2 regions of the Anaerotignum lactatifermentans genome follow, and region 2 is predicted to be linked to the other one. Evidence: predicted binding sites of a transcription regulator. Region 2 holds the regulator's gene; the other holds the start of a gene.
What was found. The regulator Rex, encoded in region 2, represses fermentation and respiration genes when NADH is low (regulators of the CRP and FNR family bind a similar motif). The targets are predictions, from matches to a motif close to ATTGTTAANTANTTAACAAT.
Positions count from the first base shown of each region.

Region 1: the regulator Rex is predicted to act here: its motif matches at 2,798-2,817, upstream of INF29_RS04235 (DUF3796 domain-containing protein).

Region 1 is NZ_JADCKK010000010.1:47,886-52,852, reverse strand. Features, by position in the region: gene INF29_RS04260 (HAD-IIA family hydrolase) at 1-86, opposite strand, end outside; gene spoVAC (stage V sporulation protein AC) at 247-696, shown strand; gene spoVAD (stage V sporulation protein AD) at 701-1,726, shown strand; gene spoVAE (stage V sporulation protein AE) at 1,723-2,076, shown strand; gene INF29_RS04240 (HD domain-containing protein) at 2,215-2,739, shown strand; gene INF29_RS04235 (DUF3796 domain-containing protein) at 2,919-3,269, shown strand; gene INF29_RS04230 (helix-turn-helix transcriptional regulator) at 3,271-3,471, shown strand; gene INF29_RS04225 (shikimate kinase) at 3,536-4,780, opposite strand.
Region 2 is NZ_JADCKK010000054.1:12,193-17,159, reverse strand. Features, by position in the region: gene INF29_RS11465 (ABC-F family ATP-binding cassette domain-containing protein) at 1-1,287, opposite strand, end outside; gene INF29_RS11460 (redox-sensing transcriptional repressor Rex) at 1,427-2,134, shown strand; gene thyA (thymidylate synthase) at 2,319-3,149, shown strand; gene INF29_RS11450 (dihydrofolate reductase) at 3,162-3,650, shown strand; gene INF29_RS11445 (hypothetical protein) at 3,683-4,069, shown strand; gene INF29_RS11440 (aldo/keto reductase) at 4,122-4,952, opposite strand; gene INF29_RS11435 (CCA tRNA nucleotidyltransferase) at 4,967-4,967, opposite strand, start outside.

The sequences.
Region 1 (4,967 bases), on a different contig from region 2:
TTTACACCGGGTAAGATCTGGTTGCCATGATAAATGACACCATCCATATCACAAATGAATCCTTTTTTGTTTCTCAGTTGATCCAATTCATTCACTCCTTTTTGTTTTTTTTTCATTATAATCGAAATCCATTCTTTTTTCATGTATTGTCGTAAAATTTCTTTGAAGTTTTTGTAAAAAAGAATTGGAACCGTATGTTTTTCGGGAAAGAAGCAATACTAATGAGAAAACAAACGAGGTGAGTATATGCGTACAGATGAACAGGCGCAGAAAAAATATGCTGCCATGGTGGAAAAGGCATCGCCGAAAAGTCCCATGGCAAAAAATTGCCTGATGGCATTTCTTTCAGGCGGCTTGATTTGCACTTTTGGACAGTTTTTGCAGGAGCGTTATTTATCTTTCGGCATCGAATATGAAAATGCACTTCTGTTGGTGTCCATTTCTCTGATATTTCTTTCTGCTGTTTTGACAGCGGCTGGTATCTATGGAAAATTGGGAAAATACTGTGGTGCGGGAACGGAAGTGCCTATCACAGGCTTTGCCAATTCTGTGGTTTCTCCGGCAATCGAATACCGCAATGCAGGGTTGATTATGGGCATGGGCGCAAAAATGTTCGTCATTGCGGGTCCAGTGATTGTGTATGGTACATTGACTTCTGTTGTCGTTGGTATTTGCTATTATTTTCTGGGGAGGTGATTTCATGACAAAACGTATTGGCAGACAAACGGTGGCATTTTCCAAGCCAGTTGTGATACGGGCAGCAGCGTCTACTGTCGGAAAAAAAGAGGGAGAGGGACCTCTGGGACAATATTTTGATGAAATCGCTGAGGATTCCATGATGGGAGAAGATTCCTGGGAAAAAGCCGAAAGTTGTTTTGTAGCGGAAAATATGGCATTGGTGCTGAAAAAAGCAGGATTGACCCATGAAGATATACAGTATGTTCTTTGCGGGGATTTGCTGAATCAGTGTATGGGAACGACCTTTGGCATCAAAGACCTGCCCATTCCTTTTTTGGGGCTTTTTGGTGCATGTTCTACCATGGGAGAAGCTATGAGCGTGGGTGCCATGCTCATTGACGGTGGCTTTGCTGAATATGTCTTAGGTGGCGCTTCCAGCCATTTCTGTGCGGCAGAAAAGCAATTCCGATTCCCGTTGCCATTAGGCATTCAACGCCCCCAATCAGCCACCAGAACGGTCACAGGGGATGGAGCGGTGGTTTTGGCGAAAGAAGGAGAAGGACCGCAGATTACCATGGTTACTACTGGAAAGATCATAGATATGGGAATTACAGATGCGCAGAATATGGGAGCAGCCATGGCACCTGCAGCGGTGGATCTGTTGATGGCGCATTTTCAAGAAACAGGACGCACCCCGCAGGACTATGATGTGATTGTGACAGGAGATTTAGGCTATGTGGGGCATCAGTTGGTTGTGGAGCTGATGGCAAAAGAAGGGTATGATATGTCAGAAAATTATACAGACTGCGGGATACTCATTTTTGACAGAGAAACGCAGGATACCCATTCTGGCGGCAGTGGATGTGCCTGCTCTGCAGTGACATTCTGCGGCTATTTTTATCCAAAACTTTGCAGCGGGGAAATCAATCGGATGCTTTTTATCCCGACTGGGGCTTTGCTTAGTGCGGATTCCGCGGTGCTGGGTCTGACCATCCCTGCTGTGGCTCATGGGGTCGTCATAGAAAGCGGAAAGGGGAGCTGCACATGATGTATCTAAAAGCCTTTCTTGTGGGCGGGCTGATCTGTGTATTGGGACAGATTCTTATTGATCGAACAAAGCTGACACCTGCCAGAATATTGGTTCTTTTCGTATGTGTTGGCTGTGTACTGGGTGGTCTTGGCATTTACCCAAAACTGATCGATTTTGCAGGAGCAGGGGCAACGGTGCCGTTGACAGGATTTGGCAATCGCCTTGCGTTGGAAGTGAAAAACGAAGTAGATGCTATGGGTATTTTCGGAATTTTTACTGGAGGAATCAAAGCTGCTGCTGGTGGGCTTACAGCAGTGATTATCTTCGCCTTTTTGGCGGCACTTATTGCTAGACCAAAAGAGAAATAGTGCATAAAGAGCAAAAGTAAATTTTGTTTTATTATTTTTCAAAAAAAATTTTGAATTTTGTAGCGTTGAAGCACCTTTCGTGATATAATGATTATGTAAATTAAGTTTACATGAATTTACAAGGAAGGAAAGACGTAAATGCACAAAGCGATTGGTTCAAGAAAAGACTTTAGCAGACCGGATGAGGATTCTTTGCTGGCAGAGTACAAAGCATGCGTCGAGGATCTCTTGGGGCATGAAATGGTACAGAAAATGGATAACCACGTACAGCACTGCGATACCAGCCGTTTACAGCACAGCATAAATGTATCCTATTACAGCTTTTTGATTTGCTACCGTATGGGTTGGGATTATCGTTCTGCTGCAAGAGCGGGCTTGCTGCATGATTTGTTTTTCTATGATTGGAGAACCAAAAAAGCAATTCGCTCCAATCATGCTGCTTGGCACCCTCGGGTTGCCTATGACAACGCGAAAAAGATTACAGAATTAAATAAAGTGGAAACAGACGCGATTTTGAAACATATGTGGCCCTGCACACCGGTGCCTCCCCGCTACGTAGAATCTTATGTACTGACATTTGTGGATAAGATTTCTGCCATTTTCGAAGTTGCCGAAAAAAAATCTGCGAAAGTATTCAAAAGACGTGCTGTGGTACAGCCTTAATTGAACGAACCCAAGAAAAAGTCCATGACGGTGTCATGGACTTTTTTCGATTTTAAAATGTGATAAATAAATCTCAAAAAGTGATATATTTGTACTATTTATATTGACAATCTTATTTTTGAGTGATATATTTGTATCAGAAAGAGATAAATATATCACTTATGAAAGAGGTGCTTTTTATGATTCGGAAAAATTTTTATTTAGGATTCATTGGGTTTTTGGGATTTTTTGCCAGTCGCTATTTTATGACAGGGGATATTACCAGTTTTGCTTACCTGGGTTTCTTCTCTTTCTTTGGATTTTTCTTTTTAGGGAAGATTCAGGGGGATCAGGCAGACGAACGTTATCAGGAAGATCGGAAAACAGCCCTTGCTTTTATTGGTCATCTTGCTTTGTTCCTTCTTGCAGCCATTTGGATTATCGGCTTGTTCATGAGTAATCTGGAAGTGACATTTATTCTGGTAGTCATTGCTTATGTGGTGCTGATTCTGGCGTATGCTGTGAAATTATATTGGCTGGAGGAACGATAATATGGCGGAATTTGTCTGTAATTTAAAAAAATATCGCCTGCTGAAAGACCTGACCCAAGAGCAGTTAGCAGAGAAGGTAGGCGTTCGGCGAGAAACTATCATGCGGCTGGAAGCAGGGAAGTACAATCCTTCACTGAAACTTGCTATTGATATATCCCGGGTGGTGGAAACACCCATTGAGGAATTGTTTATCTTTGATTAAAAGAAGCCCTGTCTGATTAGACAGGGCGTTTTTATTGCTGTATGAGAAGAATATTTCTGCAATATTATGCTTGCTGAAAAGCTGTTAATATTTTCTGTAAAGCTTTTTCTTCATTTTCATTATTTTCAATGATGGCTTCTGACGCAGCTGTGTAAAGGGGCAGACGTTCTTTCAAAAGTTTTCGAACAGCTTCCTGATCGGGGACCAGAGGGCGACCATTGCCGCTTTCCAACAATTCTGGATCGCGCTGAATCCAAATAACAGTTCCGTTACCTTTTAGCCACTGGATATTTTCTGGATTTTTAATGACACCGCCGCCGGTGGAAATGACCAGATTATTCTTTGTAGAAAGTTCTTGTACGACTTCAGATTCCACCTGACGGAAGGAATCTTCACCATATGCCGCAAAGTAATCAGCAATGGACATGCCAATGCGTTTGATAATCTCTGCATCTGTATCCACAAAAGTCTTTCCGAGTTTTTCTGCGGCAAGTTTGCCAATAGTACTTTTCCCGCAGCCGGACATACCAATGAGCACAAGATTTCTGCGTTCTGCCATCAATTCGTTATGCACCACTTCGATGGCGTTGTCAGGCAAAGACTGATCTAAAAAGATTTCAACGGCATATTTCGCTTGTCCAACAAGCATTTCCAGTCCGCCAATGGCTTGACACCCTCTTTCCTGCGCATCTAAAACTAGTCTGGTGCGCAGAGGATTGTAAACAACATCGGCAACGGCTTCCAGTTTGGTGAAGGGTGCCAGATAGATGGGTGTTTTCCCGGAATTGGGATACATGCCAACAGGTGTTGTATTGACAATTACCTGTGCATCTGTATGTAAAGCGTAGCATGTTTCGTATGAAATGGTGTTTTCCGCAATTTTGTAGTATATGGTGTGGATTTCTGCTGCTCCCATATCTTCCAGAACCGCAATAACGGCCTTAGAGGCGCCGCCTCTGCCCAGTACAAGCACCTTTTTACCTGCAATCTGGATATGGTTATGTTCCAGCATGTACCGAAAACCGAAGTAATCTGTGTTATATCCGAAAAGCTTCCCGTTTCGCTGCACAACAGTATTGACTGCGCCCATTTTTGCAGCTTTCGGGTCTACTTCGTCCAAGTATGGAATGACAGTTTCCTTATATGGTATGGTCACATTGATGGCGCTAAATGCTTTTTCGCGCATAAAGACATCCAGCTCCTCCAGAGAAAGCGGAATCAGATCATAAGTATAATCAGCCAGTTTCTCGTGTATGATCTTGGAAAAGCTGTGTCCTAATTTTTCACCAATTAGTCCGTAACGCATCATAAATATCACCCCATTTGATAAATTTTCTCTATATGCTAATATAAAACAATCTATTATGCAACAGTTTTTTTCCTGTATTGTAATAAAAACGTAATTTTCTATATAACCAAAGTGTGATACAATAAGTTGGTGCAAGTCGGTTGTAACAACTTATCATTTTTCTGATGAAATATGCAGAATATTTCGT
Region 2 (4,967 bases):
TGCCAGCATATTGCGGATTTCCCCCGCCGTCAAAGTGGGGTAAGTATCGGAAATTTCATCGAAAATGGTCTTGTTGCTGTCTAATTTCTGCTGTTCCTGGTCATAATAACCCACATGAACATTGGTGCCGAACCGCATAAGCCCGCTGTCGGAAGGCACTTCGCCCAGAAGCATTTTAAACAGTGTGGATTTGCCCACGCCGTTGGGACCGATGATGGCAACGGTTTCCCCACGCTTGATATCCAGATTCACATGGCGGAAAATACGCTGTCCGCCGTAGGACTTGGACAGTTCTTCCGCATGGAGTACGTCACTGCCGCTGATGATGCGGGGTGTCAATGTCAGGCGCATATGGGAAGGCAGGCTGTCGGGGCGATCGATACGCTCGATTTTTTCCAGCTGTTTTTCCCGGCTTTCGGCACGCTTGATGGATTTTTCCCGATTGAATGCCTTCAGTGTGCGGATGACTTCTTCCTGTCGTTTCAGCTCTCTCTGCTGGTTTTCGTAAGCCTTCTGCTGGATGTCCCGGTTGATGGCTTTCTGGTTCATGTATGCGGTGTAGTTGCCGTTGTATACAGTGGATTTTCTGTTTTCGATTTCCACTACTTTGGTGACGATTTTATCCAGGAAATAACGGTCATGGGAAATGATGAGGACAGAGCCGTCGTATGTTTTCAGGAAATCTTCCAGCCATTCAATGGAAGCAATGTCCAGATGGTTGGTAGGTTCGTCCAGCAGCAGCAAATCCGGCTTGGATAACAGCAGTTTGCCCAGATACACACGGGTTTTCTGTCCGCCGGAAAGCTGGGACAGGGGGCGGTCGAATTCGTCCTCCCCAAAGCCCAGACCTTTCAGTACACCTTTCAGACGGCTTTTGTAGCTGTAACCGTCGTTTTGTTCAAATTCGTGCTGTAAAGACGCGTAATCCTCCATCATGTCAGACAACTCTTTTCCTGACAGGTGTGTCATTTCGTTTTCTATTTCACGAAGACGGACCTCGGCCGTTAAAATTTTTTCAAAGACCGATAGCATTTCTTCATAAATTGTGCGGCTGCTTTCTATTTGTTGGTTCTGTGCCATGTAGCCCATGGTGGTTTCTTTTTTCAGGAAAACATCGCCGCCGTCAGCGGAGATTTCCCCCGTCAAAATGCGGAACAGGGTGGTCTTTCCGGCGCCGTTAACGCCTACGATTGCGGTTTTTTCTCTTTCTTCTATATGAAATGTGATGTTTTCCAATATGGTGTCGATGCCATAGGATTTTTCTATGTGATTGACTGCAAGTATCATGTTTTATTCCTCCGTAACCCTTGGGTTGTCCACAATTATGATACCAGAAAAAAGGGCGGAATAAAAGAGTTATTGTTGACAATAAAATAACAGGCGTGCTATACTGAAATCAAATTGAGTAGGAGAGGATTTGGATAATATGGATAGTGAAAAAAAGATTTCACCGGCGGTAATAAACAGATTACCCAGATATTATCGGTATTTGGGCGATTTGCTGGAAAGCGACATCACCAGAATTTCTTCCAAAGAGCTCAGTGCAAAGATGAATATTACAGCCTCTCAGATTCGCCAGGATTTGAACAATTTCGGCGGCTTCGGTCAGCAGGGATACGGCTATAATGTAGAATATCTTTACAATGAAATCAAAAAGATACTGGGATTGGATCGTATGTACAATATGATCGTTATTGGCGGCGGTAATATCGGTCAGGCGTTGGTCAATTATACAAATTTTGAAAAACGCGGTTTCGTCATCAAAGCAGTTTTTGACATCAATCCTCGTCTGGTTGGCATGACCATCCGTGGCGTGGAGGTTTATGACGTGGACAAAATGGAGGAATACGTGAAAAACAATCGCGTAGACGTTGCCATTTTGACACTGCCTCGTTCACAGGCTGTTAAGGTTGCCCATGATTTGGCAAAATGGGGCGTAAAGGGCATGTGGAACTTCAGCCATGTGGATTTGCAGGTTCCCGATGATGTGCTGGTGGAAAACGTGCATTTGACAGACAGTCTGATGACACTGCTTTACAAGATCAATGAAATGTACAGCGAAGAAAACGATCTGCATCACCTGCAGAACGGTCTGCCTGTAAAACACCGTCAGGTGGAAGAAGAAGAAAAGTAAAAACAGAAAATGAAATAAAAAACAGACAATGTCCGGGGCGTTGTCTGTTTTTTTGCGTTTGTTTTGCGCATTTTTTTCTGCTGTGACCAAGAGGCGTTGGGAAAATTGGGTTGAAGGCGGCAGAAAGATAGGGTATCATAAAAGAGGAGAAAGAAATGAACGATTTTTTAGGAGGAAAGAAACATTGAGCAGAGCAGACGATATTTTCATACAGAATTGCAAACAGATTTTAGAGCATGGCTTTTCTACAGAAAACGAAAAGGTGCGCCCCCACTGGGAAGACGGCACACCTGCCTACACCATCAAGACCTTTGGCGTGGTGAACCGCTATGATCTGAGCAAGGAATTTCCTTTGCTGACACTGCGCGCCACCAACTGGAAAGCAGCCATTGACGAGATCCTGTGGATCTGGCAGAAAAAATCCAACAACATCCACGATCTGAACAGCAAAATCTGGGATTCCTGGGCAGACGAAACAGGCTCCATCGGTAAGGCTTATGGCTATCAGCTGGGTGTGAAATACAAATTCAAACACGGCGAAATGGATCAGGTGGACAACGTGCTGTGGCAGTTGAAAAATGCGCCCGCGTCCCGTCGTATCATGACAAACATCTACAACTTTGCAGACCTGACAGAAATGGGACTGGAACCCTGTGCTTACAGTATGACTTTCAATGTGACAGGCAATAAACTGAATGCGATCCTGAACCAGCGTTCTCAGGATACATTGGCGGCAAACAACTGGAATGTGGTGCAGTATTCCGCATTGCTGATGATGTTCGCACAGGTCAGCGGACTGGAGCCCGGCGAACTGGTACACGTCATTAGCGACATGCATATTTACGACCGTCATGTACCTATCATCAAAGAACTTATTGAACGGGAAACATTCCCCGCACCCAAGGTGCGTTTGAATCCCGAAATCAAGAATTTCTATGATTTCACTGTAGATGACTTTATCGTGGAAGACTACGAACACGGCAAACCCATCGGCAAAGTGCCCATTGCCATTTAAGGAGGAAAACCCATGAATCTCATTGTAGCAGTAGACGAAAACTGGGGCATCGGCAAGGACAATGAACTGCTGTGCCGCATTTCCGCAGATATGAAAAATTTCCGTGCGGTGACCATGGGTCATGTGCTGGTGCTGGGCAGAAAGACACTGGAATCTTTCCCCGGCAAAAAGCCTTTGCCCAAACGTACCCATATTGTGCTGACAGCAAATAAGGCTTATGAAGCGGAAGGGGTGACCCTTTGCCATAGTCTGGAAGAACTGCCTGCAGTGCTGGCGGATTACGAGGATGATGATATTTTTGTTATCGGCGGCGGCAGCATTTATGAACAGCTTCTGCCTCAGTGCAAAAAAGCATACATCACCAAAATCTATGACAAATTTCCTGCGGATACTTATTTCCCCAATCTGGATGAAAAACCGGAATGGACATTGACAGAAAAAGGGGAAGTACAGGAAGAAAATGGCGTGAAATTCTCTTTTGACATTTACGAACAAAAATAAAGGGCTGTTTCGGGGGAAAGGGGAGGATTTGTATGTTGACCATTTACATTCATCGGAAAAAAGTGGCAGATATCATTTGTATGGTATATGCCCTGATGTTTACCAATCTGCTGAATTACTGTAATCTCATACGTGCACGCACATACGACCCCAAATGGGCGTATGCGGCATTTGGGCTGATTGCCGTGTATTTTCTGGTGCTGTATATCTTCACCCAGATTTGCGACTGGAAGATGGCAGCCATCAATTTGGTGGTATTCATTGTGGCGCTGGTCATCCGCAATGGATTAGATGGCTTTTTCCTCTTTCTTGCGGCACCTGATTTTTCGTCGGTACTGTTTATGATCTTCATCCTTTGCCATCGGGGGCATGAAGCAAAGAAAAAGAAGGAACCTCTTTCTCAAACAAAGATAGAATGATAAAAAACAGCCGGAATCCCTACATATAAAGGATTCCGGCTGTTTTTGTCTTTTAGAATGTGTCGGGATGATGTCCGCCCCATCCTGTCTGGGGCATGCACATCAGACGGGACATGTCCTCAGGAGAAATGGTGAAATCGAAAATATCCAGATTTGCTTTCATACGTTCCGCAGAGCTGGATTTAGGCAGAGGCAATACATGATTGTCCAGGGCAAAACGCAGACAAATCTGTGCAGGTGTTTTGCCGTATTTTTCTGCCAGTTCCAGCACCAGAGCATCTTCCAGCACACGGGTACGACCCAGAGGGCTCCATGCTTCCACCAGAAGTCCCTGCTGCTGAGAATAGTGAACGGCATGTGCCTGACAATATCCGGGATGGTATTCCAGCTGGTTTACCATGGGTGTAACTTCCGCTTCTTTCATGAGGGGCATCAGATGGTGAGGCAGGAAGTTGCTGACACCGATGGCGCGAATAACGTTTTCTTTGTAAAGCTTTTCCAGGGCACGCCATGCGGACAGGTCTTTTTCCTGCCATTTTTCACGGTCTGTTTCAGGCATAGGCCAGTGAAGCAGGCAAAGATCCAGATAGTCTGTTCCCAAGTCTTTCAGGGAATTTTCCACGCTTGCCATGGTGGCGTCATAGGACAAATCGTCACGCCATACCTTTGTGGTCAGGAAAATGTCTTTTCTGGCAACGCCGGAAGCGGCAATGCCTGCGCCTACTTCTTTTTCATTCATGTACATGCGGGCAGTATCCAGATGGCGATAACCAACGGAGAGGGCTGTTTCCACAATGCCCTGTGCAGATTGGTCGATGACTTTATAGGTGCCAAAACCCACTTTGGGGATTTTCACACCGTTATATAATGTAAAGTATTCCATGATTGATTTCCTCCT